One region of the Streptomyces yunnanensis genome, then DNA from elsewhere that is predicted to be linked to it. Evidence: riboswitches for the same ligand, from Rfam matches in the RefSeq annotation. Region 1 holds a riboswitch; each other region holds the start of a gene.
The links. A riboswitch is a leader RNA that binds a small molecule or an ion and turns the genes downstream of it on or off. The one in region 1 is predicted to bind cobalamin.
Positions count from the first base shown of each region.

Region 2: it holds a riboswitch for cobalamin, as region 1 does, so the genes downstream of both, nicT (Nickel transporter NicT) here and MOV08_RS30930 (cobalamin biosynthesis protein) in region 1, are expected to answer to the same signal.
Region 3: it holds a riboswitch for cobalamin, as region 1 does, so the genes downstream of both, MOV08_RS37570 (CbtB domain-containing protein) here and MOV08_RS30930 (cobalamin biosynthesis protein) in region 1, are expected to answer to the same signal.
Region 4: it holds a riboswitch for cobalamin, as region 1 does, so the genes downstream of both, thiI (tRNA uracil 4-sulfurtransferase ThiI) here and MOV08_RS30930 (cobalamin biosynthesis protein) in region 1, are expected to answer to the same signal.

Region 1 covers NZ_CP095749.1:7,096,085-7,103,885, reverse strand. Annotated here, with positions in the region: gene MOV08_RS30945 (extracellular solute-binding protein) at 1-1,349, opposite strand, end outside; gene MOV08_RS30940 (caspase, EACC1-associated type) at 1,346-4,009, opposite strand; gene MOV08_RS30935 (hypothetical protein) at 4,015-4,467, opposite strand; cobalamin riboswitch at 4,676-4,806, shown strand; gene MOV08_RS30930 (cobalamin biosynthesis protein) at 4,937-5,914, shown strand; gene MOV08_RS30925 (cobyric acid synthase) at 5,911-7,476, shown strand; gene MOV08_RS30920 (putative cobaltochelatase) at 7,532-7,801, shown strand, end outside.
Region 2 covers NZ_CP095749.1:6,533,596-6,541,396, reverse strand. Annotated here, with positions in the region: gene MOV08_RS28540 (MarR family winged helix-turn-helix transcriptional regulator) at 1-93, shown strand, start outside; gene MOV08_RS28535 (alpha/beta fold hydrolase) at 90-941, shown strand; cobalamin riboswitch at 1,009-1,222, shown strand; gene nicT (Nickel transporter NicT) at 1,254-2,468, shown strand; gene MOV08_RS28525 (VOC family protein) at 2,622-3,122, opposite strand; gene MOV08_RS28520 (GNAT family N-acetyltransferase) at 3,448-3,879, shown strand; gene MOV08_RS28515 (D-alanine--D-alanine ligase family protein) at 3,876-4,925, shown strand; gene MOV08_RS28510 (hypothetical protein) at 5,348-5,524, shown strand; gene MOV08_RS28505 (nuclease-related domain-containing protein) at 7,010-7,801, shown strand, end outside.
Region 3 covers NZ_CP095749.1:8,569,549-8,577,349, forward strand. Annotated here, with positions in the region: gene MOV08_RS37565 (enoyl-CoA hydratase) at 1-607, shown strand, start outside; cobalamin riboswitch at 678-823, shown strand; gene MOV08_RS37570 (CbtB domain-containing protein) at 861-1,082, shown strand; gene MOV08_RS37575 (CbtA family protein) at 1,104-1,856, shown strand; gene MOV08_RS37580 (IS30 family transposase) at 1,929-3,143, opposite strand; gene MOV08_RS37585 (hypothetical protein) at 3,325-3,600, shown strand; gene MOV08_RS37590 (histidine phosphatase family protein) at 3,628-4,218, opposite strand; gene MOV08_RS37595 (short-chain fatty acyl-CoA regulator family protein) at 4,215-5,681, opposite strand; partial or broken gene MOV08_RS37600 (MmgE/PrpD family protein) at 5,874-7,264, shown strand; partial or broken gene prpB (methylisocitrate lyase) at 7,264-7,801, shown strand, end outside.
Region 4 covers NZ_CP095749.1:8,712,457-8,720,257, reverse strand. Annotated here, with positions in the region: gene thiI (tRNA uracil 4-sulfurtransferase ThiI) at 1-1,106, opposite strand, end outside; cobalamin riboswitch at 1,261-1,479, opposite strand; gene MOV08_RS38145 (transketolase) at 1,771-3,642, shown strand; gene MOV08_RS38140 (AfsR/SARP family transcriptional regulator) at 3,746-6,721, shown strand; partial or broken gene MOV08_RS38135 (type 2 periplasmic-binding domain-containing protein) at 6,773-7,148, opposite strand; gene MOV08_RS38130 (heme ABC transporter ATP-binding protein) at 7,179-7,801, opposite strand, start outside.

The DNA.
Region 1 (7,801 bases):
GCGAGCTCGTCGGCGATGGCGGTGCCGCCCTGGCTGTCGAGGTACTCCGAGACCCGGATCTGCACGACCTTGCTGAAGGTCTGGTAGTGGGCGCTGCGCGGTCGCGGCTCGGCGGCGAGCAGGGCCCCTTTGAGCACCTGCGTGTAGGGCGGCGGCCCGTCGGGCGGGGCGGACGGCGCGCCGCCCGCGCCGTGCTCGCCGCGCTGGGCGTCGCCCGGCGGCAGCGGGCAGTGCGGCGCCCCGCCGGCCGTACGGTAGGCCGAGCTGCGGGTCGCCGCGAAGCCCCGTTCCAGCAGGCAGCGTTCGCTCTCCGGGTCGGTCAGCGCCTCGATCAGGGCCCGGGCGCCGGACGGGTGGGTGCTGTCGGCGGCGATCGCGAGGTTCTGCCCGCCCAGCACCGACATCCGCCTGCCGTCGGGCCGGGCGGGCAGCTGGGCGACGTCGAACTGGACGAGCGGGGTCAGCTTCTCGGCGATCGAGGCGTACTCCACCGGCCAGTTGCGCATGAACAGCGCGCGGCCGTCGGCGAACCAGCGGCGGCTCTCGGTCTCGTCCATCGCGGTGGTCTCGTGCGGCATGATCGTGTCGAGCCGGCCCTTGAGCTCGGCGACGCCCATCTGGAGCGCGCCGATCTGCTCGCCCTTGCTGAAGCTGGTGGCGTCCGGGTTGCCGCCGTTGGCCCAGGCGGCCTCCAGGGTGTTCACGGTCAGCCCCTCGTAGGGGCGCAACTGGGCGACCATGCCGTAGAGGGTGGGTGGCGGTTCCTTGCCGGCGGCCTTGGCGGCCCGCGCGGCCTCGCGGTTGTAGGCGTTGGTCACCTCGACGGCGACGTTCTTCAACTCGCCCCAGTTGGAGGGGGGTTCGGCGGAGTGGTGGTACTTCTTCAGGATGTCCTTGCGGTAGTAGAGGAGCCCGGCGTCGGTGTTGAAGGGGACCGCCCAGATCTTTCCGTCGTCGCCGGTGGCGGTCTTGACCACGCTGGGCAGGAAGTCGCCGTCCAGGCCGCCGTCCCAGGGGCGGATGACGTGCGCGGCGGCGAACTCCGCGGTCCAGGCCACGTCGATGTTGAGCACGTCGTAGCCGCTGTTGCCGGACTGTCCGGCGGCCAGCAGCTGGCTGCGCTGGGCGTCGGCGGTGTCGGGGAGTTTGACGATCCGCACGGTGCGGCCGGTGCGGCGCTCCCAGGCGTGGATGAGGTCCTGGCGGACGCCGGAGCTGCTGAGGTCGCTGCCGGTGGCCAGGACGATCGGGCCCTGTTCGGGGGCGGGTCGTCCGGACGTGCAGCCGCCGACCGCGGCGGTCAGGAGCAGCGCGAGGGCGGCGGCCGGCAGCGCGGCCCGGGCCCTCACCGCCGCACCGTCCCCGCGGTGCCGACCGAGGCCACCAGCCCGGCCAGCAGGTCGGGCGCGGCCGGGCCGCCGGGCACGCACTGCCCGGAGGAGGCGCGGGCCAGCCCCTGGAAGACGAAGGTGTCGCAGCCCACCCGGCCCATCACCACGGTCAGCACCGGCACCTCGGGGGCCTCCTTCAGCAGGGTGGTGAGCTTCTGTTCCACGCCCGCGGCCCGCCGGGGGCCGCCGTCGTCCTCGTCGATGAGCAGCACGATGGCGCTGTTGCCCTCGCCCGGTTTCTTCATCTCGGTCACCGCGGTGGTCAGCACCTCCTCCATCGCGGCGCCGTGGTCGACCAGTTCGCCCTTGGCGATCCGGTCCAGGGCGGCCCGGCCGGGCGCGGGGTCGGTGCTGCCGAGCGGGACGGCCCGGCGGACCGCCGCCGGGGCGCCGGGGTGCGCGGGGTCGGGGAAGGTCCACAGGCCGTAGGTGTGGTGGGCGCCGACCATCTCCAGGGCGCGGGCGGCGGCGCCGACCACGATCGGGAGTTTGCCGCCGTCGGCCATCGAGGTGGAGGTGTCCATCAGGATCAGCAGCCGGCTGGCGCGTTGTGCCCGGTTGTAGTCGGTCAGCACCTGGGCGACCTGGTCGGGGCCGGCGGTGAAGCGGGTGACGGGGGCGGTGGGGTCGGTGTCGGCACGGGGGTTGAGGAGCGGGGACGCGGGGTCGGGGCGGGGCGCCGAGCCGTCCTTCTCGGGGAGGCCGCGGTAGCCCTGCGCGGTGAGCGACCGCTGGCCGCCGGCCGGGTCGCGCAGCCAGTCGGCGAACCGGGCGACGGCGGCCCGGCGGGGTGCGGCGTCGGCGGTGCCGGCCCAGTCCACGCGGATCAGCGGGTGGTCCAGCGCCGGGACGTTCTTGGGGTAGTAGGCGTAGTAGCGGTCGCCGAGGGGCGGCGGGGCGTCGAGGGCGGGGCAGCCGCCGAGGGCGTGGCCGAGGTTGAAGTCGGCGAGGGACTTCTCGGAGACCAGGGGGGCGGAGTGCGGGCTCCGGCCGTTGCCGGGCCGGTCCGGGGCCTGGTCCGGGCCGCCGTCCTGGCGCAGCGAGCACAGGAGTTCGGGGCTGCCGGCGTACTGGCTGCCGGGGGCGACCAGGCGGCGTTCGGCGTTCTGGGCGCGGGTGGGGTCGGGGGCGCCGGACGGCCCGATGGGGGCGCCGTCGCCGGCGAGGTAGAGGCCGAGGGTGTGCAGCAGCCCGGTGCCGGAGAGGACCGGGCTGGGGCGCAGCAGCCGCAGGTTCTGGTGGTCGCTGTCGGTGCTGGTCAGCAGGTCCTTCCAGGGTGCGTCGACCCGTTCGACGCCGTCGAGTTGGGTGCCGGCGGGGATGCCGACGACCAGGGGGCTGTAGGCGACCGGGCCGGTGTCGTGCAGGGCGGCCGGGGAGCCGGTGGACGGCATGCCGCGGCGGGCCTCCTCGTAGTCGGCGGTGGATTCGGGGATCCACAGGTCCGGCTGCGGGCCGGGCCGGTAGAGGGGGTCGGGGGCGGTGGACCTGGCGGGGGCCCCGGGGGCGCCCCCGTGCGCCTCGCCCTGCCAGCGGTCGGCGGCGGCGAAGCCCTGGTCGACCTGGTCCTTGGCGGCGGAGTAGACGGTGATCTGGGCCCGCCGGCAGCCGTCGGGGAGGTCCCCCTCGCCGTCCAGCGGGCGGGTGTTGAGCGGGGACATCTCGTAGTCGAACGCGGCCCGGCGCAGGGCGGGCTCGGCCTCGGGCGCGGTGAGCAGCCGCAGCTCCAGGGCGGGCGGGCAGGGTGCGGGCGGGGTCAGCACGCGGGCCGCGACCAGGCCCGCGGCGACCAGCGCGCACACCGCGGCGAGGGCGACGAGGAGCTTGGCGCGGCGCCGCAGGTGTTGGTTGGACCAGCGGCGCAGCCGGACCTTCAGCGGGGTGGCCGGCCGGTTCTCGGGGGTGGCGAAGGAGAGGACGACGTCGTCGAGGGTGTTCTGTTTGGCGGCGCGCGGCTCCCACGCCTCGCCCATCGGGGTCCGTTCGTCGGCGAGTTCGTCGCGCAGGGCGCCGGCGAGGTCGTCGAAGGTGACGAACGGCCGGTCGGCGCGGCCCTGTTCGAGGATCCGCACCACGGCGCGGGTGAAGGCGGTGCCGCCGGCCCCTTCCTCGCCGCTGAAGATCCGGCGGTTGGGCTGGGCGGCCATCAGCAGCGAGACGGGCTTGCGCAGGGCGTGGAAGGCGCTGTCGGCGTTGCCGGAGTAGCAGCACTCCAGGACGATCACGACGCGGTCGGCGCGGGCGTTGTCGAGGCAGGAGAGCACGGTGTCCTGCCAGGAGACGGTGGTGTGGCTCTGGCGGGTGTCCGAGGCGCCCACCATCAGCTGGAGGTCGGCGCCGTCGTTGCCGACCCAGCCGTGGCCGGAGAAGTACACCAGCAGCAGGCCGCGCGCCTCGTCGGCGGCGGTGCGCAGGGCGGTGCTGAGGTCCTCGGGCCGGTGCGGCCGGCAGACCACCACCTCGTCGGCGGTGAACAGGTCGGTGCCGGGGCGGGTCAGGGCGTGGCGGAGCGCCTCGGCGTTGTCCTCGACGGCGGGCAGGCGGGTCAGCGTCTCGTAGTCGTGGACGCAGATCAGCAGGGCGCGGTTGACCTTGCCCCGGGCGTCGTACTCGGACATCCGGGTCAGTCCTCGCCGGTGCTGCCGTCCTCGTCCGCACGGCTTCCGGTGCGGGGGCGCGCGGACCCCGGGCCGGCCGGCTGCTGCGGGCCCTCGCCGAGGTCGTGCACCTGCGGGCCGGCGCCGACCGCGACCGAGGGCTCCTCGCCCTCCTCGCGGGCCTCCCGGCGGCGGCGCAGCCACTCGCGTAAGGCGATGCCCAGTCCCTTGGTGATCTCGGCGGCGACCGCCCCGACGACGACCAGGATCAGGTCGTCGACGCCGACCGCCATCGCGCCGTCGGCGGCGTCGCGGCCGGGGCCCTCCTCGGGGCGGGGCCGGCGCTGCCAGTCGTGCTGGTGCCGCGTCAGCCAGGGCTCGCGCTCCAGCCATGCGGTGAGGTCGTCGATGTCCTGGCTCGGATTGTTGGTACCCGTGACCCTGATGCGGATCTCGTGGCGGTCGGCGCTCTCCGGCATCCCCCGGTCCCCCTCCCGGCGGGCCCCTTCGCCCACCGTGCACCAGATAGTGGCGCGGGAGGCGTGCCAGGGGCAACCGTCCGTGAGCCGGCGGCCACCCTGTGGCTTTGGCCACAGGTCCGGCGGTGGGGCTGCTGCGCAGGTCAAGGGTGAGTTGACGGGCCTTCGCGGGGCGTGGTGGACTGCCGGGGCCAATCGGCGACAGCAGAGGAAGTCCGGTGCGAATCCGGCGCGGTCCCGCCACTGTCACCGGGGAGCGCTCCTCCGACGAGGGCCACGGCCCGTACTCCGTACGGGCGGGAAGGCCGGGGGCGGCGCCGATCCGGGAGCCAGGAGACTCTGGTCGCCGTCACGTCGAGCCAGGGCGCGGACCCTGAGTGAGGACATACCGCCATGCCCGGCTGCCCGTCGAGAGCTCCCCTGCCCGCTGCCGCCGGGTCCCTCCGAGGGCGGACGGCGGCCTGATCCGATGCGCGGCGAACACGCGGGATATGCGTGCGGCGCGGTCCTCGGCTACCTCGGCGACCTGATCGCGGCGGATCCGCGGCGCGGCCATCCGGTGGCCGCGTTCGGCCGGGCCGCGGGCGCCGTCGAACGCCGGCTGTGGCGCGACCACCGCGGCCACGGGACGGCGCACACCCTGGTCTGCGCGGGCGGCGCGGCCGTCGGCGCCGCACTGCTGGAGCGCGCCCTGCGGGACCGTCCGGGCGCCCGGACCGCGCTGACCGCGGCGGCCGTGTGGGCCGTGCTGGGCGGCACCTCGCTCGGCCGGGAGGCGCGGGCCGTGGGCGGTGCGCTGGCCGTCGGTGACCTGGACGTGGCGCGGGAACGGCTGCCGCATCTGTGCGGGCGCGATCCGCAGTCCCTGGACGGGCCGCAGATGGCCCGTGCGGTGGTGGAGTCGGTCGCCGAGAACACCTCGGACGCGGTGGTGGGCGCCCTGGTGTGGGGCGCCCTCGGCGGCGTGCCCGGCCTGGTGGCGTTCCGGGCGGTGAACACCCTGGACGCGATGGTGGGTCACAAGTCGCCGCGCTACCGGCGGTTCGGCTGGGCGGCGGCCCGTCTCGACGATGTCGCCGGCTGGCCCGGCGCCCGGCTGACCGCGGCGCTGGCGGTCCTGGCGGGCCCGGACCGGCGCGGTGCGCTGCGGGCCTGGCGGGCGGACGGCGGGGCCCATCCGAGCCCCAACGCGGGCCCGGTGGAGGCGTCGTTCGCGGGGGCGCTGGGCGTCCGCCTGGGCGGCACCCTGGCGTACGGCGGGCGGGTGGAGCACCGGCCGGTGCTCAACGGCGGCGCACGGCCGCCCCAGGTGCCCGACATCGAGCGGGCGGTGCGCCTGTCCCGGCGGGTGGGCCTGCTGGCGCTGGGCGTCACGGTGGCGGGCCGGCTGGCGGCGGGCACGGTACGGCGCAGGAGCCTGCGCGGGAACGGGAGGAGAACCCGGTGAACGGGCGGAGGAGGGCGGCCGGCGGGGCCGTGGGCGGCGGGCTGCTGGTGGCCGGGACGACGTCCGACGCCGGCAAGAGCGTGGTGACCGCCGGCATCTGCCGTTGGCTGGTCCGGCAGGGCGTCTCGGTGGCGCCCTTCAAGGCGCAGAACATGTCGCTGAACTCGTTCGTGACCCGGGAGGGCGCGGAGATCGGCCGGGCGCAGGCGATGCAGGCGGCCGCGGCCCGGGTCGAGCCGACCGCGCTGATGAACCCGGTGCTGCTCAAGCCGGGCAGCGACCGCAGCAGCCAGGTGGTGCTGCTGGGGAAGCCGGTGGGCGAGCTGAGCGCGCGCGGCTACCACTCCGGCCGGCAGGAGCAGTTGCTGGGCACGGTGACGGACTGTCTGGCGGAGCTGCGGCGCACCCACGACGCGGTGATCTGCGAGGGCGCCGGCAGCCCCGCCGAGATCAACCTGCGGCGGACCGACATCGTCAACATGGGCATCGCCCGGGCGGCACGGATCCCGGTGGTGGTGGTCGGCGACATCGACCGGGGCGGGGTCTTCGCGTCGTTCTTCGGCACCACCGCGCTGCTGTCGGAGGAGGACCAGGCGCTGGTCGCCGGCTATCTCGTCAACAAGTTCCGCGGCGATGTGACGCTGCTGGAGCCGGGGCTGGAGATGCTGCGCGGGCTCACCGGGCGGGCCACGTACGGCGTCCTGCCGTACGCGCACGGGCTCGGCATCGACGAGGAGGACGGACTGAGGGTGTCGCTGCGCGGCGCGGTCCGCGAGTCGGTGGTGGCGCCGCCGGCCGGCGAGGACATCCTCCGGGTCGCGGTGTGCGCGGTGCCGCTGATGTCCAACTTCACCGACGTGGACGCGCTGGCGGCCGAACCGGGCGTGGTGGTGCGGTTCGTGGACCGGCCCGAGGAGTTGGCCGACGCGGACCTGGTGGTGCTGCCGGGGACCCGCGGCACGGTCCGCGCGCTGGCCTGGTTGCGGGAGCGCGGGCTGGCGGACGCGGTGGTCCGGCGGGCCGCGGAGGGCCGCCCGGTGCTGGGCGTCTGCGGCGGTTTCCAGATGCTCGGCGAGCGCATCGAGGACGAGGTCGAGTCGCGGGCGGGCACGGTGGACGGGCTGGGGCTGCTGCCGGTCCGGGTGCGGTTCGCCCGCGAGAAGTGCCTCGCGAGGCCGGTGGGCCAGGCACTTGGCGAGCGGGTGGAGGGATACGAGATCCACCACGGCGTCGCCGAAGTGGCCGGGGGCGACGAGGCGTTCATCTCTGATGACCAAGGAAACAGCTTGGACGGGTGCCGGGTGGGGTCCGTGTGGGGCACGCACTGGCACGGCTCCCTGGAGAGCGACGGGTTCCGGCGGGCGTTCCTGCGGGAGGTGGCCCGGGCGGCCGGCCGCCGGTTCGTGCCGGCCCCGGACACCCGCTTCGGCGCGCTGCGCGAGGAGCAGCTGGACCGGCTGGGCGATCTGATCGAGGAGCACGCGGACACCAAGGCGCTGCTGCGGCTGATCGAGGAGGGGGTGCCGGAGGGGCTGCCGTTCGTTCCTCCGGGGGCGCCGTGAGCACGATCCAGGGGACACGACAGGAGCCGGCCGGCGACGTGGAGGACGACAAGGCATGACAACGACGCAGAACCCGACCCGGCAGTACCCGTTCACGGCGGTCGTCGGCATGGACGACATGCGCCTGGGACTCCTGCTGAACGCGATCTCGCCGGCGATCGGCGGGGTGCTCGTCCGGGGTGAGAAGGGCACCGCGAAGTCGACGATGGTGCGCGGGCTGGCGGAGCTGATGCCGGCCGTGGACGTGGTCGCCGGCTGCCGCTTCGCGTGTGCGCCGAGCGCGCCGGACCCCGCCTGCCCGGACGGTCCGCACGCCGCGGCCGAC
Region 2 (7,801 bases), 560 kb from region 1:
CAGGCCGCGATACCGCCCGCACAGGGGCACCGACCGCCGGTGCCCGCCCGACCAGCCGACCGCCCGACGCAGACAGAAGGCCCCGCAGCATGACCCACGACTTCCAGGCATGGTCCGAGATCGACAACGGCACCGTGCCGATCGCCGACGACGGCGAGCTGTTCTACGAGACGGCCGGCTCGGGACCTGCGGTGGTGCTGCTGCACGGCGGCATGCTCGACCAGCACATGTGGGACGAGCAGTTCTCCTGGCTGGTCAACTCCGGCCTGCGGGTGGTCCGCTACGACTCCCGCGGCCACGGCCTCTCCTCCACGGTGACGGGCGACTGGGCCAACCACGACGACCTGGCGGCCCTGCTGGACGCGCTCGACATACCGCGCGCCGTCCTCGTCGGCCTCTCGCACGGCTCCCGGGTCGCGCTGGACACCGCGCTCGCCCACCCGGACCGGGTCTCGGCCCTCTTCCTCGCCGCCCCCGGGGTCAGCGGTCGCCCCTTCACCGACCCCTTCGTCCTGGAGCACATCCGGGAGCAGGTCGCCGCGATCGGCGCACCGGACGGCGCGGAGCGCTATGTGGAGCACTTCCTCCGGATGTGGGTGGACGGGCCGTACCGCGCGCCGTCCGCCGTGCACCCCGGCTTCCGGGAGCGGATGCGCGCCTCCGCGAGCGCCAATGTCGAGGTGCACGCCGACGGTGTGGGCGCCGGCATGCCCCTGGAGGTCGGCGCCGCGGACCGCCTGACCGAGATCAAGGTGCCGACCACCGTCCTCGACGGCGACCTCGACTCCACCGACATATCCGCCAACGCCCACGCCATAGCGCTCCAGGTCCCCGGCGCCCGCCGTGTCCGCATCCCCGCCGCGGGCCACATGGTGAACCTGGAGAACACCCCGCTCTTCGACCAGGAACTGCACGCCTTCCTGTCGTCCTTGGCCCTCTGAGACGGCCCGCCCCGCCCCGGGCGAGGGCCCGGGGCGGGGCGGGCCCGCCCGCTCTCCCCGGCGCCCGCTAGAGTGACCGGGCCGTGGTGATCGGGAAGACCGGTGCAGGACCTTGTGTCCCAGGCCGGCGCGGCCCTCGCCACTGTGATCGGGGAGTTTCCACCCCTCTCCGTACGCGCCCGGTGCGCGTACGGCGCCACTGACCGCAGCCTGCGGCCGGGAAGGCGGGGCGGACGCGTGCACCCGTAAGCCAGGAGACCGGCCACGGCATCTCACGAACTGATCCACGAGGTGCTGGAGCGTGATGGCCGAATGGCCCTGTCCACGAATACCCCGGGAAATTCCCCTTCCCCCCGCGACGCGTCCCCTGGCGGCATATCCGGATCCACCGGTTCCTTCCGCTGGCAGCGCCGGGACACCGTCCGCACGGCCGGACTGATGACCGTGATCGCCGTGCTGCACATCGTCGCCTTCGGCGTGCTGTTCCTGCTGGTCGTGCCGGGCCACTACACGGTCGGCAGCCAGGTGTTCGGTGCCGGCCTCGGCATCACCGCGTACACCCTGGGCATGCGGCACGCCTTCGACGCCGACCACATCGCGGCGATCGACAACACCACCCGCAAGCTGATGGCCGACGGCAAACGGCCGGTCTCGGTGGGCTTCTGGTTCGCCCTCGGCCACTCCAGCGTGGTCGTCGTGATGGCCGCGCTGGTGGCGGGCGGCGCCCAGCTCGCCGGCACGCTGATGAACGACAACTCCCGCACGCACCAGGTGCTCGGCCTCGTCGGCACCACCGTCTCCGGCACCTTCCTCTACCTCATCGCCGCCCTCAACCTCATCGCCCTGGTCGGCATTCTGAAGGTCTTCCGGGCGATGCGGGCGGGCGCGTACGACGAGCAGGAGCTGGAGCGCCACCTGGATTCCCGGGGCTTCATGAACCGGATCCTGGGCCGTCTCACCAGGTCCATCAGCCGGCCCGGCCAGATGTTCCCGCTCGGTTTCCTCTTCGGCCTCGGCTTCGACACCGCGACCGAGGTGACGCTGATGGTGATGGCGGGCAGCGGCGCCGCGGCGGGCCTGCCCTGGTACGCGATCCTGTGCCTGCCGCTGCTGTTCGCCGCCGGGATGAGCCTGTTCGACACCCTGGACGGCACGTTCATGAACTTCGCCTACCAGTGGGCGTTCTCCAACCCGGTGCGCAAGGTCTACTACAACCTCACCATCACCGGCCTGTCGATCGCGGTCGCGTTCCTCATCGGCACCATCGAGCTGGTGACCGTGCTGCACGACAAGTTCGGGCTGGACGATCCGCTGACGGCGGGGATCTCCTCCCTCGACCTGGACAACGTGGGCTTCATCATCGTCGGCCTGTTCGTCGTGGTGTGGGCCGCGGCGCTGGCGTACTGGCGCCTCGGCGGCGTCGAGAAGCGCTGGACGGCCCGCACGGCGAACGCCCGGCCCGCCGACGACACCGTCCCGGCACCCCGCACCGGAGACACCGACACCCCGGCCCCCGACACCCCCTGAGTACCACCGCCCGTGGGGTGCGGCCCCCCTCCTCTTCCCCCCTAAAAGGGACGGACTCTTCCCCCTTGAAAGGGATGGCAGGAAAGGCCGCACCCCACCGGCAGCACGCACACCGGCAGCACGCACACCGACAGTGCTCGTCCCGGCGGCGCGTCAGGTGGCCGAGCCGGCCGCCGCTCCGGTCAGCAGGTCCGGGCCCCAGCGCTCCAGCGCCGCCGCCAGGTCGAGCGGCCGCAGCCGGTCCGCCACCTCCGCCCCCGGCCAGTCCTCCCGCGGCACCCGCCACATCACCTCGAACTCGTTGCCGTCCGGGTCCCGGGCGTAGAGCGACTTGGAGACCAGGTGGTCGCTGGTCCCCACCAGCGCGCCCCGCTCCTGCAGCCGTCCCGCGATCACCGAGAGATCGCCCAGCGTCCCGACCTCCCAGGCCAGGTGGTACAGGCCGATCCGGCCGCCCTCCGGCCCGGGCGCGTCCGGCCCCACCGCGAACAGCCCCAGATCGTGGTCGTTGTGCGAGTCGGGCGCGCTCAGAAAGGCCGCCCGCCCCGGAATCTCCACGTCGACCGTGAACCCCAGCACCTCGGTGTAGAACGCCACCGACCGCGCCACCTCACGGATGTACAGCACCGCGTGATTGAGCCGCCGTACGGACATCGGTCCTCCATTCCTTACCTCAACTCGTCCCCCGCCGTTTTCCTGCCGCCACCGCGCCGAGGCCGGGTCCGCGCCGCCGTCGCCGCCGTCGCCGCCGTGGCGATGACCAGCACCTCGCACTCCACGCACTCCACGCCCGCGGGCGCGATTTACTTGAAACTTCAAGTCATTAGCCACGATACACCTCCCTCCGAGGCCACCGAAGCCCCCATTCGCCGCCAAACAAGGACCTTCCGACACCCACCCCCTCCCCGAGACAGCGCCACCACTTTTGTTTTCCAAGCGTCTACTTGGAAAACAAAAGCAACATCACTACGATCCCACCATGACCACAACCAGGGAAGACGGATACGAACTGTCCACGGACCCGAACCGGCTCGACGTCGACCTGGTCCACCACTGGCTCTCCACGGACGCGTTCTGGGCGCTCGGCCGCAGCCGGGAGACCGTCGAACAGGCCGCGCGCGCCTCGGTCAACTTCGCCGTCCACGGCCCCGACGGCTCCCAGGTCGGCTACGCCCGGGTCGTCACCGACCGGGCGACCTTCGCCTGGCTGTGCGACGTCTACGTCGCGCCCGAGCACCGCGGCAGAGGTCTCGGCACATGGCTGGCCGGCGCCGTTCGCGACCACCTCGCCCCCTACCGGCTCAAGCGCGTGCTGCTCACCACGCTGGACGCCCACGACATCTACGCCCGAGCCGGCTTCGTCCCCTTCCCCACCCCCGAGAACCTGATGATCCTGGACTCGGCGGCATGAACGACCCGGGCAAGCGCGTGGTGGTCCTGTGCGGCGGAGAGAGCGCGGAACGCGACGTCTCCCATGCTTCGGGCCGGTCGGTGGCCCGAGCCCTGCTGGAGCGCGGACACGAGGTGACACTGATCGACCCGGCCGCCGCCGTGCCGGTCGTGGCCGGGCCGCTGCGCCCCGGCGACGACGTCAAGGAGTGCGCGGTCGGCACGACTCCGCCACCGCGCGCGGACCGGCCACGATTGCGGCGGCGGATGCACGCGGCGCTGACCGGCGGCCCGGTCCTGGAGCTGCTGCGGGACGCGGAGTTGGTCTTCCTCGCGCTGCACGGCGGCTGGGGCGAGGACGGCCACGTCCAGGCACTGCTGGAGATGGCGGGCCTGCCCTTCACCGGCGCCGGCAGCGCCGCGTGCGCGGCGGCCTGGCACAAACACCGGGCCCGGGCGGTGCTGGCCGCCGCGGGCCTGCCGGTGACCGAGGGAGTGCTGTGGCGCCCAGGGACGGACGAGGTGCCACCGGACGTGCAGCGCCTGCTGGCCCACGGCCCGGTGGTGACCAAGCCGGTCGCGGACGGCTCCAGCGTCTTCGTCCACCGGGTCGCGTCACTCCCCCACCTGGCACAGGTCGCCGCCGACGTACCCGCCGACGAGGAGCTCCTGGTGGAACCGTTCCTCCCGGGGCGGGAGTTCACCGTGGCCGTCGTCGGAAGCCGACCGCTCCCCGTGGTCGAGATCGAGCTGACGACTCCGTTGTTCGACTACGCGGCCAAGTACCAACCCGGCGGCGCCAGCGAGATCTGCCCGGCCCGGATACCGGCCGACTTCGCCCACCGCCTACAGGAGATGGCCCTCCGCGCGCACCGGGCCCTCGGCTTCGGCGCGCACGCCTACTCGCGCACCGACTTCCGCTGCGACGCCCACGGCGAACCCCACTGCATCGAGGTCAACGCCCTCCCCGGCCTGACGCCGACGAGCCTCCTCCCCCTCGCAGCAACCGGCGCCGCCTGGACCTACCCCGATCTGATCCACCGCCTCATGAACCTCACACAACCCTGAACCCGCCCCCGCGACACCGCCCCACCCCGCCCCTGCCTCGACGACCGTCACCAGCCCCGAGATTCACTCAACTCGCCACCCTTCAAACGACGTTGAGACCAGCCGACTACGTCCACGAACAGGGCCTCGCCGCACTCCACAACGGAACCGCCCCCCAAGACACCCGCACCGCACGCGCCCGGCCGGCACCGGCCCGAGTCGCCCGCCCGGCTGCGCCCCGAGGTTCGACTGCCCACCGGTACGGACTGCTGACGCAGTCCCCATACGGGAGGGGGAGCCTGCGGGCTAAGGGTGAGTGCGGACGTGGCACGGGAGGCGCAGCGTTGGAGTGACATGGCCGCCCGCCTGAGGTGGCTGGGGCGATGAGGGGAAGGATGGCGAAAGATTCTGCCGATGAGTTGCCTCGACGAGTGGAGATCCCCATGAAGCGCCTGCCCGCGCTCGCTACCGCGGTAGCGGCCTCAGTACTGATCATCCTCGGAGCCGGCACCGCCAGCGCCGACGGCAAGCCCGACAACGGATCTACTCGGATCGGAACCGCCCCGATCACCGAAGGTCTGCAAAAACTCGTGAGCGGCTCGTTCCTTCTGGACATGTGAGCCCCTCAGGGACAGGTCCGTAGCCATCACCCCGCGCCCAGCCCGGGCGCGACACCCCCGTTCATGCCCGCCCAAGGGCGAGGACGGGGGGCACAGTCGTCTGCGGTACCGCGGCGTTCCGTAAGTCACGGTCGGACGGATCCCCACACCTCGCCCACGGGACCGGCTCAATGCAACCAAAGGCCCCTGCCGCTCGGCCTGCCGGTGCCCTCCGAGGACATGTGGTCCCTCAACCGGCTCCGGCCAACCAGCTCCGGCCAACCGGCTCCGATCACGGAAACGGCCCCTCACTCAGTGGAGTGGGGGGCCGCTGACCTCACGGTTCACCTGTGTGGGCACAGACGGATTTGAACCGCCGACATCTGCTTTGTAAGTTCCGCCCGGGTGCGGTAACGGCCACCGTCCCGAGGGGCTGCGCGGCTACTCAAAACCGCTCGACGCTGCCGCTGTGCACCAACGTTGATGTCAGCCGTGGATGTCAGCAACCTTCGCTAGCAGCCTCAATGACGTCGGCCCAGACGTGGGATTCCCAGGGATTGCCGCCCAGCCCGAGCCGCGCTGCCACCACGTCATCCAGGAAGCGGGCGGTGGCAGCCTCCACAGCCTCGTGCGGCCACCAAAGGGAGTCACACTCAGTACACAGCGAGAAGGCCGCCCCATCGCCTTTGAAGCGATACGGGTGGACCCAATCCTGATCACACCGCGGACACGGGGGCAAAGAAGCCTGCATGCAGATCAGGCTACTAGCACCCCTCGTTGTGAACTACATGCAGCGAGGTTGCTGGGGTCATCCCGCCTGATCAATCAGTCTGTACAGGCCGACGACAGGCGCCGAAAGTCGTCACGGTTGTTGTACTTCGCTGCTGTACCGCAGCACTGCCACGGAGCACGCGAGGGAGTGGGTCCATCCGCTGTAGCGTTGCGATCATGATGCTTTCGATCTCTATCGCTTTGGCCACCATAGTTCTCGGCAGCGTGACAATTTGGCTGTCTTTGCGCAGCAGGCGTGAGCAGCAGGAGAGCGTTACCCGGTAGCGCTGCTACGGCTCTCCTGTACCGCGATCGACCGGCCCGCGTGTGCGGGGCCGGCGGGGTGTAATCCGTAGCGGCGGCTGGCAAGCCGCTGGCCTGCGCGCCGGATGCTGAAAGCAAGAGCCCCCGCAAGGCCCGAACCGCGTGCCGTACGTCCCTTCCGGGCACGGTCGCGGGGCATCGGCCAAGGGGAAGGGAGAGAAGGCTGCTTGCTCGTCAGCTCCGGTGGTGTCGGATTGTGGCTACCTGGCATCGGCACAGGGAGGCCCGGCAAGGAAACGGCATCCCCGCGAAACCCCTCAGGCTCCCCCATACCTCTCCTCCCCGGCCGAAGGGCGGGGCTTGATGAGGTAGAGAAACCTGTAACAGGTCACGCTCGCTTGGCAGTCTTGCCGGACTGCGGGATGGCTGATGCCATGTATGTGGGGACGGCACAGATTCGGGGGCGAGCCATTGAGTGATCTCACGGTGAATCCGTGGAAGCGGCACGGCAAGGACCGGCTCTACGTGAACCTCCCTGGTGGGGTTGCCGTCGCTTGGGCGGATCGGCCGACGAAAGTCGTCACGATCAAGGTAGAGAAGTACCGAGACGAGGCACTGGCTCTGCTGCGGCCATACCTCGGTAACTCGATGACAGTCCGCCCTGCACCCTCGCGGTCCACCAAGGCTCCTGAAGCATTGCGCGCGAACCCGGACCGGCGGTCCGAGCCACCGCGGCAGCGCGATCCTGCACGACCGGTGCAGCTGCCCAACCTCACTGTCGCTGACGACCTGGCAAGGAACCCTCCAGGTGCAGCGCTATTAGAGGCAATCGCCGTACGCGGTCCGTCGCCGGTTCAGCGACTCTGGACGAAGGTGCTGCGGCGCCCTTCGGAGTGGGACAGCTGGTACGCCGGGTTGGAAGGCGAGCGACGGGTAGGCCGAGAGCTAAAACGTCTGTCGTCCTGCGGCTGGCAGGTACTGCATGGCGTGCCCAAGCGCAACGGCGGCGATATCGATCACTTACTGATTGGCCCTGGAGGCGTGTTCAGCATCAACACCAAGTCCCACCCTGGTGCTTCGGTCTGGGTCGGCGACACCATGGCGAAGGTCAACGGTGGCCAGCCAGTTCCGTACGCCGCTGCGAGCAAAGCAGAAGCCGCCTATGCCCAGGGCGTATTGGAGCGGTATTGCGGATTCGCTGTCCCGGTAGAACCGGCTCTCGTGTTCGTCGGCGTCGCTTCCTTGCGTCGCGCTGCCACGCAG
Region 3 (7,801 bases), 1.5 Mb from region 1:
GTCGGCCAAGGCGTTCGCGGCGGGCGCCGACATCAAGGAGATGCAGCCACAGGACTATCCGGACATGTACCTGAGCGACTGGTTCGCCGCCTGGGACCGGCTCGGCCGGCTCCGCACGCCGACCGTCGCCGCGGTCTCCGGATACGCCCTGGGCGGCGGTTGCGAACTGGCGATGCTCTGCGACGTCCTGCTCGCCGCCGACACCGCCGTCTTCGGCCAGCCCGAGATCAAGCTCGGCGTCCTCCCCGGCATCGGCGGCTCCCAACGGCTGACCCGCGCGGTCGGCAAGGCCAAGGCCATGGAGATGTGCCTGACCGGCCGCACCATGGACGCCGTCGAAGCGGAACGGGCCGGCCTGGTCTCCCGCGTGGTGCCCGCCGACGAGCTGCGGGCCGAGGCGCTGGCGGTGGCCGGGACCATCGCGGGCATGTCCCGTCCCGTCGCGATGATGGTCAAGGAGGCGGTCAACCGGTCCTTCGAGACCACCCTCGCCGAGGGTGTCCACTTCGAACGCCGGCTCTTCCACGCGGCCTTCGCCCTCGCCGATCAGAAGGAGGGCATGACCGCCTTCGTCGACAAGCGCCCGCCCCGCTTCACCCACCGCTGACGTTGTCCCGCCACCGGCCGGGTCACCCGCGACGGGGCGCAGCGCAGGACCGTTGGCCCAGCCTTGGCGATGTACCTGACACGCGGTACCTTCTCTTCGATAGCGACGACGGCGAAGCGGAAGCCGGTGGAAATCCGGCACGGTCGCGCCACTGTGTGCGACACGCCCCCGGGGTGTGTCGTGAGTCAGACCCGCGGCCGTCGTCCTGTGCACCACCGAAATGGGACGCGAACTCCCAGAAGGAGGTTCTGCCATGGCGCAGACCGTCGCTCAGCCGACATCCACCACTCCCGTCGTTCCCGCCACGCTGCCGCTGAAGGCGATCGCTCCGTGGGCGGTCTTCTTCGGCGTCCTGATGCTCGTCCTGCTCTACTTCGTGGGCGCGGAGCAGGGCGCCACGTCCGTGTTCAGCGGCACCGACGTCCACGAGTGGGTCCACGACGCCCGCCACCTGCTCGGCTTCCCCTGCCACTGACGCAAGGGACGCCATAGCCCCATGAACTCCGCAACGGTAAGAAATCTGCTCGTACGGGGCATGCTCGCCGGCCTGGGCGCCGGCGTGCTGGCCCTCGTCGTCGCCTACGTCCTCGGTGAGCCGAGCGTCAACAGCGCGATCGGTTTCGAGGAGGCCCACTCCCACGAGCACGAGATGGAGGTCGTCTCCCGCGCTCTGCAGTCCACCGCCGGTCTCGCCACCGGCGTCCTGGTCTACGGAGTGGCCTTCGGCGGCATCGCCGCCCTCGCCTTCTGCTTCGCACTCGGCCGCGTCGGACGCTTCGGCCCCCGGGCCACCGCACTGCTGCTGTCCGGCACCGCACTGCTGGCCGTGTACGTCGTACCGTTCCTGAAGTACCCGGCCAACCCGCCGTCGGTGGGCGACCCCGACACCATCGGCAAGCGCACCACGCTGTACTTCCTGATGATGGTGCTCAGCGTCCTCCTGGAGGTCGCCGCCACCCAGTTGGGCAAGCGCCTCGCGCCCAGCCTGGGCACCTGGTGGGCGACCGTGGTCGCGGTGGCCGCCTTCGTCGTCGTGATCGGGCTGGCGTACCAGTTCCTGCCGGTCGTCAACGAGGTGCCGAAGGACTTCCCGGCCGCCCTGCTGTGGCGGTTCCGGCTCTCCGCACTGGCCGTCCAGGCCGTGCTGTGGGGCGGATTCGGGCTGCTCTTCGGTGAGTTGGCCGAGCGGCAGCTCCATCCCGCGCCGGCGAGAGTCTCGTCCGAACAACCGGTTCCCGCCTCGAACTGAACGGTTTTGGGACACAAAAGGGCCCTTCGGAACGGCGGTTTCTAGCGGTCGTTGCAACACGTGGTCGGTTGTCTAGGCCGCGAGCAGTTTATGCAGGCGCTCGGCTGGGGTTTCCCAGCCGAGCGTTTTGCGTGGGCGGCCGTTGAGTTCGGTGGCGACGGCGGCCAGGTGCTGCGGGGTGTGGACGGACAGGTCGGTGCCCTTGGGGAAGTACTGCCGCAGCAGGCCGTTGGTGTTTTCGTTAGAGCCGCGTTGCCAGGGGCTGGCCGGGTCGCAGAAGTAGACCGGGATGCCGGTGGCGATGGTGAACGAGCCGTGTGCGGCCATCTCACTTCCCTGGTCCCAGGTCAGGGACCGTCGAAGGTGGGAGGGCAGGGTCTGGGCCGTGGTGACCAGCGCGTCGCGGACGCGCTCGGCGCCGTGGTCGCCGGGCAGGTGCAGGAGCATGACGTAGCGGGTGGCGCGTTCGACCAGAGTGCCGATGGCCGACTTGCCGTCCTTGCCGATGATGAGGTCGCCTTCCCAGTGGCCGGGGCCGGCACGGTCGGATGCTTCCGCGGGCCGTTCGCTGATCATGACCATCGGTGTGGTGAACCGTGGCTGGCGGGAGGCGACCTGACGGTGGGGTTTGCGGCGGGCGCGGCCTGAGCGCAGGGCTCGGGCGAGCTCGCGGCGGAGCTCTCCACGTCCCTGGACATAGAGGGCCTGGTAGACCGTCTCGTGGACCACGTGCATCTCCGGCCGGTTGGCGAACTGTGCCCGCAGAGCCTGGCAGATCTGCTCCGGGCTCCACCGTAGGGTCAGGCGGTCCTGGATGAAGTCCCGCAGCTCGGGGTTCTGGCCGATCTTGCCCGGCTTGGGTCGCGGCCTGCGGGCGTCGGCACGGGCCTGGGCGGCGTGCGGGCGGTACTGGCCGCTGTCGGGGTGCCGGTTGCGGCGGATCTCCCGGCTGATGGTGGACGGGCTGCGGCCGAGCTCGGCGGCAATCGCCCGGACTGTCGCCTTCTCCCGGAGCCGGTCGGCTATGTGGATCCGATCGGCCTCACGCAGATATCGGGAAGGCCCGGAAGGCGGCACCACCGCGTTGATCGGTGGTGCCGCCTTCTGTCTGCGGTCGGCGCTACGACCGTTGCGCCACTTCCTGCCGGTCCGGGCATCGATCCCGACGAGTCGGCAGGCTTCCTTGTTGCTGTAGCCCTGCTGCACGAGCCGGGAGTATTCCGCGCGCTCCCGGCCCAGCTTCACAGGGCCCTGAGCCGTCCGGTCCCTTCGGATCTTGAAGTCCATTGCATCCCCTGAGCTGGGGTGTTGCAACGACTACTAGAACTCAAGAACCTTCCGAGGGCCCTTTTGCGTTATGCCGGACACGACGACGGAGGTCACGGACGCACACCACGGGCGGGCCGGTCCGGGCCGCCCGGTCGGGGCACGGGTCGGGGCCGCCGGAGGCGACGAGCGGAGGAGCCGTATGGCCAGAACCCCCCAGCCGCGTCACATCACCCTCGGTGGCCGTGCGGCGGTGGCGCTGACCCCGGAGGAGTACGAGCAACTGATCGCGAGCCGCCGCCAGATCGGCGGCCAGAGCGCGCGGGTACGGGTGCTCGCCCAGCAGGTCAAACGGACCGAGCGACTGCTCTCGGAGCTGGAGGCCCTGGTCGGCGGCCCCGACGACCGCACCGACACCGACCGCCTGCGCCGCGCGATCGCGGAGCTGCTCCGCCGCCACCGGGACGAGGCCCACTGACCCCACGCGGCACACCCGCCGCAGCCGTCAGTGCTCGGGCTCCGCGCCGGCGGCGAGGGCGCGCCCGAGCCGCAGGTTCCAGCGCCCGGACCGACCGCTGAGCTCGGTGGCCGTGAGCGGCGGCACGTCGATCCGCCAGAACGCCTCCTCGGGCGCGCCCAGCACGTGCACCACCACGGCCCGTACGACCTCCGGTTCGACCACGGCGAGCGTCCTGCCGTCGGCCCGGCCGCAGACCTCCAGCCACCGCGCGACGCGCCCGCACAGGTCGCGCACCGACTCGCCGCCGTGCGGCGCCGCGCCCGGATCGGTCAGCCACCGGGCCACCGCCTCGGGCTCGGCCGCCGCCACGTCGTCGAGGGTCCGCCCCGACCAGCGGCCGACGTCCAGGCCCGCGAGCTCCGGACCCGACGGGTCGCCGTCGAGGCCGAGCGCCGCGGCCGTCTCCCGACAGCGCACGCTGGGCGAGACACAGACCCGGCCGGCGGCCGGCAGGGCACCGGCCGCCGCCCTGGCCTGGGCCGCTCCGACGGCGTCGAGCGGGCCGCCGTCGTCGAAGCGGCCCTGCCGCAGCGACGGGCCGATCGCCGGTGAGACGAGGGTGATACGGCTGGTCACGCGGTGGCTCCTCCTGCTTCGGGCATGGCACTGCGTCCTTCCACGGGATACGGCACATAGGTGCGCCGGTCGGGGTCGATGGCGAGCCGGCCACCGGCCGGGGGCCGGGCGCGCTGCGCGCAGTCGCGACGCTCACAGATCCGGCAGCCCAGGCCGATGGGCGTGGCGGCCCGCGGGTCGTCGAGGGCGACCCCCTCGGCGTAGACGAGGTGGTGCGCGTGCCGCAGCTCGCAGCCCAGCGCGACGGCGAACTCGGCGCGCGGGGCGTGGTGGCCGAAGCCGCCCCGGGTGAGCGTCCGCGCGATCCAGAAATACCGCTTGCCGTCCGGCATTTCGGCCACCTGCGTCAGTATCCGGCCCGGCGCGGAGAACGCCTCGTACACCGTCCACAGCGGGCAGGTGCCGCCGAGCCGGGAGAAGTGGAAGTCGGTCGCGGACTGGCGCTTGGAGATGTTGCCGGCCCGGTCCACCCGGAGGAAGGAGAACGGCACGCCGCGGTGGCCGGTGCGTTGGAGGGTGCTCAGACGGTGGCAGACCGTCTCGAAGCCGACGCCGAAGCGCGCGGACAGCAGCTCGATGTCGTAGCGGACCTCCTCGGCGCCGGCGTGGAAGGCGGCGTACGGCATGAGCAGCGCGCCAGCGAAGTAGTTCGCCAGCCCGATGCGGGCCAGTGCCGTCGACTCCGGCGAGGTGAGCTCCGGGGCGCCGCCGGCGAGCCCGTCGAGCAGTGATCCGTGCTCCAACAGGGCCAACTGGGTGGCGAGTTGGAAGGCGCGCTGGCCGTCGCTGAGCCAGGGGGACAGGAACAGCACCCCGGTGGTCGGATCGAAGCGGCGGGCGTCGGGGGAGTGGCCCGCGGCGGCCTGCACGACCGTGATCCGGTGCCGCTCGGCGAGGCGCGCGGTGAGCGGGTCGACGGCCCGGCCGGGGCGCAACCCCAGGGCCCCGGCGGTGTGTTCGGCCGCGTCGTCCACCGAGCCGAAGTGGTTGTGGTGGGCGTAGAAGAAGTCCCGTACCTCGTCGTGCGGCTCCGCGGGCGCGCGGCGGGCGTCGGTGCCCGGTGCGGCGAGGGCGGCGGCCTGCTCGGCCGCGTCGCGGTAGCGGTGGTGCAGGGCGACCAGGGCGCGTGCCACCTCAGGGTGGTCGCGGGCGGCCTCGGTGATGTCCTCGAAGGCGGGCATCGGCACCCCGCACGCCTCGTCGGCCAGGGCCGCCCGCAGGTCGGCGCCGAGCCGGTCCTCCGCGGCCTTTGAGAAGAACTCCGCGTCGACGCCGAAGACCTCCGCGATACGCAGCAGCACCGGGGCGGTCAGCGGGCGCTGGCTCTGCTCGATCTGGTTGGCGTAACTGGTGGAGATGCCGAGCGCACGGGCCATGTCGACCTGGTTCATCCCGTGCTCGCGGCGCAGCCGGCGCAGCCTAGCATGGGCGTAGACCTTCCGACCGGCCGCTCGCCGGGCCATCGCGCACCTCCGTGTCCGGGCCGTTCGCGTGTCGGCAAAAATAGCATCCGCATCATTCGCAGGTTTCGCAGATTCGCAGCCCGCGGCGGTACGGATTCCGCACGTGGGAGCGGTGGCCCGACGGCCGTCGCGCGGGCAGGCTCGATCACACCGGCACCCGACAGGACCGCCCGACATCCCCCGAGGAGTCCCGTGCTCGAACACCACGTCCGCGTCCACCCCAGCGCCGACCGACTGCCCCGCGAGGACCAACTCGCCTGGAAGCTCGCGCAGGCCGCCACCGGCACCGAGGAGCCGGCCGCCGACAGCGCCGCCATGGCCGTCAACCGGGTCATCGACAACGCCGCGGTCGCCGTCGCCGCCCTGCTGCGCCGCCCGGTCGCCGTCGCCCGCGCCCAGGCCCTGGCCCACCCGACGACCGGCCGCGGCGCCTCGGTCCTCGGCACCGGCGCCCGGGTCTCCCCGGAGTGGGCCGCCTGGGCCAACGGCACCGCCGTGCGCGAGTTGGACTTCCACGACACGTACCTGGCCGCCGACTACTCCCACCCCGGCGACAACATCCCGCCCCTGCTCGCCGTCGCCCAGCACACCGGCCGCACCGGCGCCGACCTGCTCCGTGGGATCGTCGCCGCCTACGAGATCCACGTCGCCCTGGTCAAGGGCATCTGCCTGCACGCGCACCGCATCGACCACGTGGCCCACCTCGGCGCCGCCACCGCCTGCGGGCTGGGCGCCCTGCTGCCGGCAAGGCCGCCATCGAGGCGGTGGACCGGGCGATGCGCGGCTAGCGCGCCCCGTCGCCGATCTACGAGGGCGAGGACGGCTTCCTCGCCCGGCTGCTCGACGGCCCCGACGCCCACTACACCGTCGCGCTCCCCGAGCCCGGCGAGCCGCGCCGGGCCATCCTCGACACCTACACCAAGAAGCACTCCGCCGAGTACCAGGCCCAGGCGATCATCGACCTGGCGCGGCGGCTGCGCGAGAAGACCGGACCGCTGCACCGGGTGCGCTCGGTCGTCCTGCACACCAGCCACCACACCCACCACGTCATCGGCTCCGGTGCGGGCGACCCGCAGAAGTACGACCCGGCGTCCAGTCGCGAGACCCTCGACCACTCCGCGCCGTACATCTTCGCCGTCGCCCTGGAGGACGGGACCTGGCACCACGAGCGTTCCTACGCCCCGGACCGCGCCCGCCGACCGGAGACGGTCGAACTCTGGCGGCGGATCACCACGGTCGAGGACCCGGAGTGGACCCGCCGCTACCACGAGCCCGATCCGGCCCGCCGCGCCTTCGGCGGCCGGGCCGTGGTCACCCTCGCCGACGGCACCGTCGTCGAGGACGAACTGGCCGTCGCCGACGCCCATCCGGCCGGGGCCCGCCCTTTCCGCCGGCCCGACTACGCGGCCAAGTTCCGCACCCTGACCGAGGGGATCCTCGCGCCCGACGCCCGAACGCGTTTCCTCGACGCGGCGGAACGGCTCGCCGACCTGGACGCCGACGGGCTCGACGCGCTGTTCCCGGCCGTCGACACCGCGGCCGTCACCGCGCACGACGCCCGCCTGCCGAAGGGCCTGTTCTGATGCTGCACACCCGCACCACCCCCGCCGAGCGCCGCCGCGCCCTGCGCGCACGGCTGGCCACCGGACGCCTGCTGGCCATGCCGGGCGCCCTCAACCCGCTCTCCGCCCGCCTCATCTAGGACACCGGCTTCGAGGCCGCCTACCTCTCCGGCGCCGTGATCGCCGCCGACCTGGGACTGCCCGACATCGGCCTGACCACCTCCACCGAGATCGCCGCCCGCGCCCAGCAGACGACCAGGGCCACCGACCTGCCCGTCCTCATCGACGCCGACACCGGCTTCGGCGAACCGCTGAACGCCGCCCGCACCGTCCAGCTGATGGAGGACGCCGGGCTGGCCGGGCTGCACCTGGAGGACCAGGTCGCCCCCAAGCGCTGCGGCCACCTCGACGGCAAGTCGGTGGTCCCCAGGGAGCAGATGGCCCACCGGATCCGGGCCGCGTTCGCCGCCCGCCGCGACCCCGACTTCCTGCTCATGGCCCGCACCGACGCCCGCGCCGTCGAGGGCCTGGCGGCGGCGATCGACCGCGCGAAGGCGT
Region 4 (7,801 bases), 1.6 Mb from region 1:
GGTGCGAGGAGCTTGCAGCAGTCCTCGTCGGGCAGTACGGAGATCTGTTCGGTGCCGATGGACCGGGCTTCGTCGATGATCTCCTGCTTCTCCCAGCCGATCAGCGGGCGCAGCACCGGCAGGGTGGCGGCCTCGTCGACGGCGGCCAGGTTCGCCAGGGTCTGACTGGCCACCTGTCCCAGGCTGTCACCGGTCACCAGGGCCTCCGCCGCGATGCGGCCCGCCAACGCGGAGGCCACGCGGACCATGAGCCGTCGTTGTGCGACGACTTGGAGCCTGCCGGCCCCCGCGATCGCCAACTGCTTCTGTGCCTGGCCGAGGGCGATGACGTGCAGCCGTCCGGCGGGCTGGTAGCGGTTGAGTTCCCTGGCCAGGGCGTACGCCTTGTACATGGAGGCGGCGTTCGTATAGGGAGCGCCGGTGAAGTGGACGAAATCGCAGCGCAGTCCACGGCGCATGGCCCGATAGGCCGCCACCGGTGAGTCGTACCCGCCGGACAGCAGCACCAGCGCGCGTCCGCTGGAGCCGACCGGCAGTCCGCCCGGCCCCTGATGGCGGACCCAGGAGACATAGCTTTCCTTGTGGTCGATCTCGATGGAGATCCGCACGTCGGGGTGGGAGAGGTTCACCGGCACCGGCCCGAGGGCTTCCCGGACGCGGGCCCCGAGGAAGCGCTCGAACTGCGACGAGGTCATCTCGAAGCTCTTGTTCCGGCGCTTGACCCGCACGGCGAAGGTGACGCCGGGCCGCTCGGCGCGGACGCCGGCCAGCGCCTCCACGGCTGCCTCGGTGATGTCCGTCACGGACGTGGGGACGCGCACGGCGGGCTCCACCGAGTTGAACCCGATCACCCGGCGGGCGCGGTCGACCAGGACGTCCTGGGGGACGTCGCCGCCGAGCACGGTGACGTGCTGACCGGACTTGATCCAGGTCGAGCCGCCGACTCCGCGCAGGGCGCGGCGGAGGTTGTCGTGCAGCCGCTCGGTGAACCGGTGCCGGTTGCGGCCCTTGAGGACGATCTCGCCGTGCTTGAGCAGGACGCAGTGCCCGCTCGGGCGTGGCCCTGCGGGGGACGGGATGGCGGCAGTGCTCGGTTCGCCGGGCACGAAACTCTCCTTCGCGAGTCGTCGTGAGGACCGGCGCCGGGCCGTGAACGGCAGGCGGGCCGGCCCCTCGTGCCCGGGGCACGGTGGGGTGGAGGCGCACCACTCGCTCAGCGGTCCCGCTGCCGGGTCGCCGTGGACGCGTGCGCGGTGATCGCACCCCGCACGGGCAGTGGCAGGTCTTCGGACTCGTGGGCACGCCCCGAAGAACGGGACTCCTCCTGGCCGTCGCTTCCCAGGCCACAGGCGTGCCCCGTGCGTCATGACGGCGGTCGTTCCCACTCACCGCTGCGAGGCGGTCCCGGACTTGCACCGGGTTCCCTCTCGCGACACCTCGCCTGGCGGGCGAGGTGAACCAGCTGCGCGTACAGGGTAGACAAGGCGGGGCTCGGGCCGTGAATCGAGGCGGGGAAAGGCCGTCGCACCGGCCGCCGCCGGCACGCCGCCGCCGGCCGCCCCCGACCACCGCGTTCGAACACATCGCCCAGGACCGTCTTCCTGCCCGATCACCGGCCGGCGCGGCGGTTAGGGTCTGTCCGACGGGTCAGGGTCGCCCCGGCCACGGCCCATCGGACAGACCCTGACCTGCCCCGGACGGTGAGCGGCCACCCCGAACCGGCGGCCGCTCACCCTGCGCCCACCGGCCGTCCACGAAAGGCCCCCCACCATGACCGCAGCGCAGACCACCACGCTCGGACCCGACAGCGACCTGTCCCAGATCTTCGAACTCGCGCAGCAGCTGCGCGTGGACTCGGTGCGCGCCAGCACCGCGGCCGGCTCCGGGCACCCCACGTCCAGCCTGTCCGCGGCCGACCTGATGGCCGTCCTGATGACCCGCCACCTGCGCTACGACTGGGACGCGCCCGACAACCCCGCGGGCGACCACCTGGTCTTCTCCAAGGGCCATGCCTCTCCCCTGCTCTATGCGATGTTCAAGGCGGCCGGTGTGGTCAGCGACGACACGCTGATGACGACCTACCGCCGCTTCGGCCACCGTCTGCAGGGCCACCCCACGCCCGTGCTGCCCTGGGTGGACGTGGCCACCGGTTCGCTGGGCCAGGGCATCGGCTACGGCGTCGGCATCGCGCTGGCGGGCCGGGAACTGGACAAGCAGCCCTACCGGGTGTGGGTGCTGTGCGGGGACAGCGAGATGGCCGAGGGGTCCGTCTGGGAGGCCCTCGACAAGGCCGGCCACTACCGGCTGGCCAACTTCACCGCCGTCATCGACGTCAACCGCCTCGGCCAGTGCGGCCCCACCGAGCTGGAGTGGGACACCGGCACCTATGCCCGCCGCATCGAGGCGTTCGGTTGTCGCGCGATCGTCATCGACGGGCACGACCTGCAGGCGATCGACCAGGCCCTGACCACCGCCGCCGACGGCCAGGCCCCCACCGTCATCGTCGCCAGGACCGTCAAGGGCCGCGGCGTGGCGGAGGTCGCCGACAAGGAGGGCTGGCACGGCAAGGCGCTGCCCGAGGACATGGCCGACCGCGCCGTCGCCGAACTGGGCGGCGTCCGCAACCTGCACGTGCGCGGTCCCCGGCCGCCCGCGGTGACGCCCGCGCCCATCCCGGCCGCCGGCCCCATCGAGCTGCCGCGCTTCGCGGTCGGCGACAAGGTCGCCACCCGCGTCGCCTTCGGTCACGCCCTGGCCGCCCTCGGCGCCCGCCCGGACGTCGTCGCGCTGGACGCCGAGGTCGGCAACTCCACTCACGCCCAGGACTTCGAGAAGGCCCATCCCGAGCGGTACTTCCAGACCTACATCGCCGAGCAGCAGATGATCGCCGACGCCGTCGGCATGGCCGTGCGCGGGTACCGCCCCTACGCCACCACCTTCGCCGCGTTCCTCACCCGCGCCCACGACTTCATCCGCATGGCCGCCGTCTCCCAGATCACCATGGCGCTGTGCGGAACCCACAGCGGCGTCGAGATCGGCGCCGACGGCCCCTCGCAGATGGGTCTGGAAGACCTCGCCATGATGCGCGCCGTCCATGGTTCCACGGTGCTCTACCCCAGCGACGCCACCTCCGCCGCCGCCCTGACCGCCGCCATGGCCGAGCTCGACGGCATCTCCTACCTGCGCACCACCCGCGGCTCCTACCCCGTCCTCTACGACGGCGACGAGACCTTCCCGGTGGGCGGCTCCAAGACGCTGCGCCACAGCCCGCACGACCGGGTCACCCTGATCGGCGCCGGCGTCACCCTCCACGAGTGCCTGGCCGCCGCCGAGCACCTCGCCGCCGACGACGTCCCGGCCCGCGTCATCGACCTGTACTCCCTCAAGCCCGTCGACGCCGCTGCCCTCGCCCGGGCCGCCCAGGAGACCGGCGCCCTCGTCGTCGTCGAGGACCACCACCCCGAAGGCGGCATCGGAGAAGCCGTCCTGTCGGCGCTCGCCGCCACCGGCAGCCATCCCGCCTTCAGCCACCTCGCCGTCACCGGCCTGCCGGGCTCCGGCACCACCGACGAACTCCTCGACGCCGCCGGCATCTCCCATCCCCACATCGCCCGGGCGGCCCGCGCCCTGCTCGGTCCGTAGCCCGGCGCGGCGCCGGAGCGGGAACGTTCACCTCGCCCACACGTCGTGCAGCCTCGTCGAAGCGCGCTGAAGGGCTGGTCAGCAGCGACCTATACTCCCCTGCGTGTCTTCGACGGGTGGGGTGTCCACGGGTGTGCGGCAGCTTCGACTGGCTCTTCTCGGACCGCTTCAGGGCTGGCGTGGTGGCATACCGCTGGAGCTCGGTCCGGTGCGCGAACAGGCGCTGCTCGCCGCGCTGCTGCTGCGGCCGGGGGTGACGGCCAGCCGTCAGCAACTCCTCGACGGTGTCTGGGGCACGGAGCAGCCGGGCACCGGCGCGAAGGTGATTCCGGTCTATGTGCACCGGCTGCGCCGATGCCTGGACGGTCCCGGGAACGGCCCCGCGGAGTCCGTGATCGTCACCGACCGCGGGGGCTATCGCTTCGTCCCGCGGGACGTGTGGGTGGACGCGGCGCGCATGGAGGAGTTCGCAGCCGAGGCGAGCTCGGCGCGGGGCTGCGGCGACCTGGACACCGCGGTGGATGCCTGGTCCAAGGCCCTGGAGCTGTTCCGGGGTGAGCCGTTGGCCGGGATTCCCGGGCCGTTCGCGCAGGGGGAACGGCTCCGGTTGACGGAGTACCGGCTCGCCCTGCTCCAGGACAAGCTCGGTTGCGAGCTGCGGCTGGGCCGGCACGCGGCGGCCGTCGGCGAACTGTTCGCGCTGACCGAGGCGCACCCATACCACGAGGCACTGGCCGCCCTGCTGATCCGTGCCCTCTACGTCGGCAATCGGCAGGCCGATGCCCTGGACGTCTACGCCAAGGTGCGCCGTCGCCTGGTGCGGGACCAGGGGGCGGAGCCGGGACCCGAACTGCGGCAGACGCACGAGGCGGTGCTGCGCCGCGATGACGCGCTGCTGTTCGGCACGGCCGTCCGGCAGCAGTCCCGGCCGGCGCCGGCGCGGCCGCCGGCCGGGCGCCGGAACCGTCCCGAGCGCCCGGTGCGCAACGAACTGCCGGTCGGCGTCGGCAACTTCACCGGCCGGGACCGGGAGCTCGCGCTCCTCGGCGCGTCGGCCGCGGACCCGGACGGTGTGACGGTCCGCGCGGTGGACGGCATGGCCGGCGTCGGCAAGACCGCGCTGGTGGTGCACGCGGCGCGGACGGTGCGCCAGCGGTATCCGGACGGCGCTCTGTTCGTCGATCTGCACGGGTACCGCGAGGATCGCGGGGCACCGGGTCCACAGCGGGTGCTGCGCCGGCTGTTGCGGGCGGTCGGCGCCGACGAGGGGGAGGATTCCGAGGACCTGGACGAGCTGGCCGCGTCCTGGCGGACGGCGACCGCCGCGCTGCGGCTGCTGCTGGTCCTCGACGACGCCGCCGGCGCCGAGCAGGTGCGTCCGCTGTTGCCCGCCGGGCCGGGCAGCATGCTGCTGGTGACCAGTCGTCAGCGGCTGACCGGCCTGGACGTGGACCGCAGGATCTCGCTGGCCCCGCTCGACCTCGACGACGCGGTGGGCCTGCTCAGCCGCATCGTGGGCGGCTCGGGCTCCGCCCACGAGCACGGCGCGATCCGCCGGCTCGCCGGCCTGTGCGATCAGCTGCCGCTGGCCCTGCGCATCGCCGGTGCGCGGCTGCAGAACCGCCCGTTGTGGGCGTGGGAGTCGCTGGCCGCCCGGCTGGCGGACGACGAGCGCCGGCTCGGTGAGCTCTCGGTAGAGGACCGCAGCGTGGAGGCCGCGTTCCAGCTCTCCTACGACCAGTTGCCGGCCGTCGAGCAGCGCGCGTTCCGCGCCCTGGGGCTCTCCCCCACCGTGGAACTCGACGCGTTGACGCTGGCCGCCATGCTCGACTGGACACGGCCGGACGCCGAACGCGTCCTGGGGAGCCTGGTCGATGCGAGCCTCGTGCAGCAGGTGGCGGCCGACCGCTATCGGTTGCACGACCTGGTCGCGGTCTACGCCCGGCGCGTCGCGGCCGGGTTTCCCGGGGAGGTCGCGGCGGTCCGGGACGGGGTGTTCCGGTTGTATGTGTCCGCCGCCCGCCGTTCCAGCGACTGGGGGCCCTCGGCCTTCCCGACCGGTCCGGCTCCGGGGACCGCCCCGTTCGCCGACTGGGAGGAGGCGACGAACTGGCTGGACGCGGTGGGCGGCGAGCTGGTCGACGTGGTCGGGCACGCGGTGGACGTGGGCAAGCTGGACGAGGCGTGCTGGATCACCGAGGGCCTGTTCGACTACCTCACCCGGCAGGGTCGGTTCCACGAGTGCCGCACCGCCCTGGAGACGGTGCTGCCCCTGGTCCCGGCGGTCACCGACCGGCGGATGGTCTCCGAACTGCGCACCTGTATGGGGATGATGTATGGCCTACAGGGGCGTTACGAGCAGGCCCACCCCTTGTTGACCGAGGCCCTGGAGATCAGCCGTCGCGCCGGCGACCTGTTGGAACAGGCCAGGGCCCTGGGCAACCTCGGGACGTTCGCCAATCTGCAGGGCCGGGTCGCGGAGTCCATGGAGTTCTTCGCCGAAGTCGCCGGGATCGTCGGGAAGTTGGACGACGAATGGCTCACGGCCGTGGTCACGGCCACCGTCGGCGACATGCACCATCAGCTCGGCGAGCACGAGCGGGCGTACGAGTGCTACACGGAGGCGATCGTCCTCGCCGAGCGGGTCGACAGTCCCCGACTGCTCGGCAAGACGCTGCTCCGCCTGGGGTGTCTGCAACTCGACCGCGGCCGGCCCCTGGACGCCGCGGGCACGCTGCACAGGGCCGCGGACCTGGCCATCCGCCTGGCGGACGTGCCCCTCTATGCGACCGTCCTCGGCAGACTGGGCACCGCCGCGGCCTGTCTGGGCAACGTGGCGCAGGCGGCCGAGTTCGGCAGCCGGGCGCGCGGGGTGCTGAGCGGGCGGACCGGCGGCACATCCGAGATGGTCCGCACGCGAATGGTCTGGAACAACGTCGCGGCGGAGGACCTCGCCGGATCGCGGGAGTTCTTCGAGCGGTCCGTGGCCCTCCCCGACGCCGCCCCCAACCGCGCGCGGATCTCCCACTTCCTGGACGACATCCGCCGCCAACGACAGTGGGACGGAACCGACTTCTAGTTTCGACTTCTCATTTCGGCTTCTCGTTTCGGCCCGGTCGGTCGCACGGTGCTACGGCAGTGCGTCGGTGTCCAGGGCGGCTGCCCGCAGCGCCTCGGCGACCAGGAGCACGGCGTCCCGCGGCTGCCCGGGCAGTCTGGCCAGCAGCAGGCGCCGCTGTTCCTGGGCGCCGCCGCGCACGGGCCGGATGGCCACGCCCTCGGGCACCGCGTCCGTCAGGGCGACCGGCACGGTGGTCAGGCCGCAGCCGGCCGCGACGAGGTGCAGCTTGGCCAGCCAGTCACGGGCGGTGTGGGCGATGTCCGGCCGTTCGTCCAGGCCGGGCCAAGGGGTGGGCGGCGGGCAGCGCCAGGCACAGGCCGCGCTCGGTGAGCGTCCGGGTCACCAGGGACGCCGGCCGTGCGCTCGGCGGCGATCTGCCGGGAGACCGCCGACTGCGTGTACCCGAGCGCGGCGGTCAGCGCGGGCGTACGGGAACGACCAGGGGCGTGCCGGTGCCGGGGTGGGCGACCACCTCGATCGGCTGTCGGTAGATCCGGGACAGCAGGTCCGCCTCGAAGACCTCGGCCGGCGGGCCCTGGGCGGCGATCCGCCCGCCGTGCAGCACGGCGGCCCGGTCCGCGTACGCCGAGGCCAGCCCCAGGTCGTGGAGGACCACGACGACCGCGTCCCCGGCCGCCGCCCGCTGCCGGCAGATCCTGAGCACCAGCTCCTGGTGGCGCAGGTCCAGGGCGGCGGTCGGTTCGTCGAGGAGCAGCAGCGGGGCGCGCTGGGCCAGTACCCGGGCGAGTGCCACTCGCGCGCGCTCCCCGCCCGACAGGGCCGAGAAGGGGCGTGCGGAGAACGGCGTCACCTCGGTGGCCGCCATCGCCGCCGCCACCGCGGACCCGTCCTCGTCCTCGGCGGGCGTGCCGGCCCAGGGTGCCCGACCCATCCGTACGACCTCGGCGACGGTGAAGGGGAAGGAGAGGGCGGCGGACTGCGGAAGGACGGCGCGGCGCAGCGCCAGTTCGGGGGCGGACCACGCGTCGGCCGGGCGGCCGTCGATGCGTACCTCGCCGTCGGCCGCGGGCAGGTCGG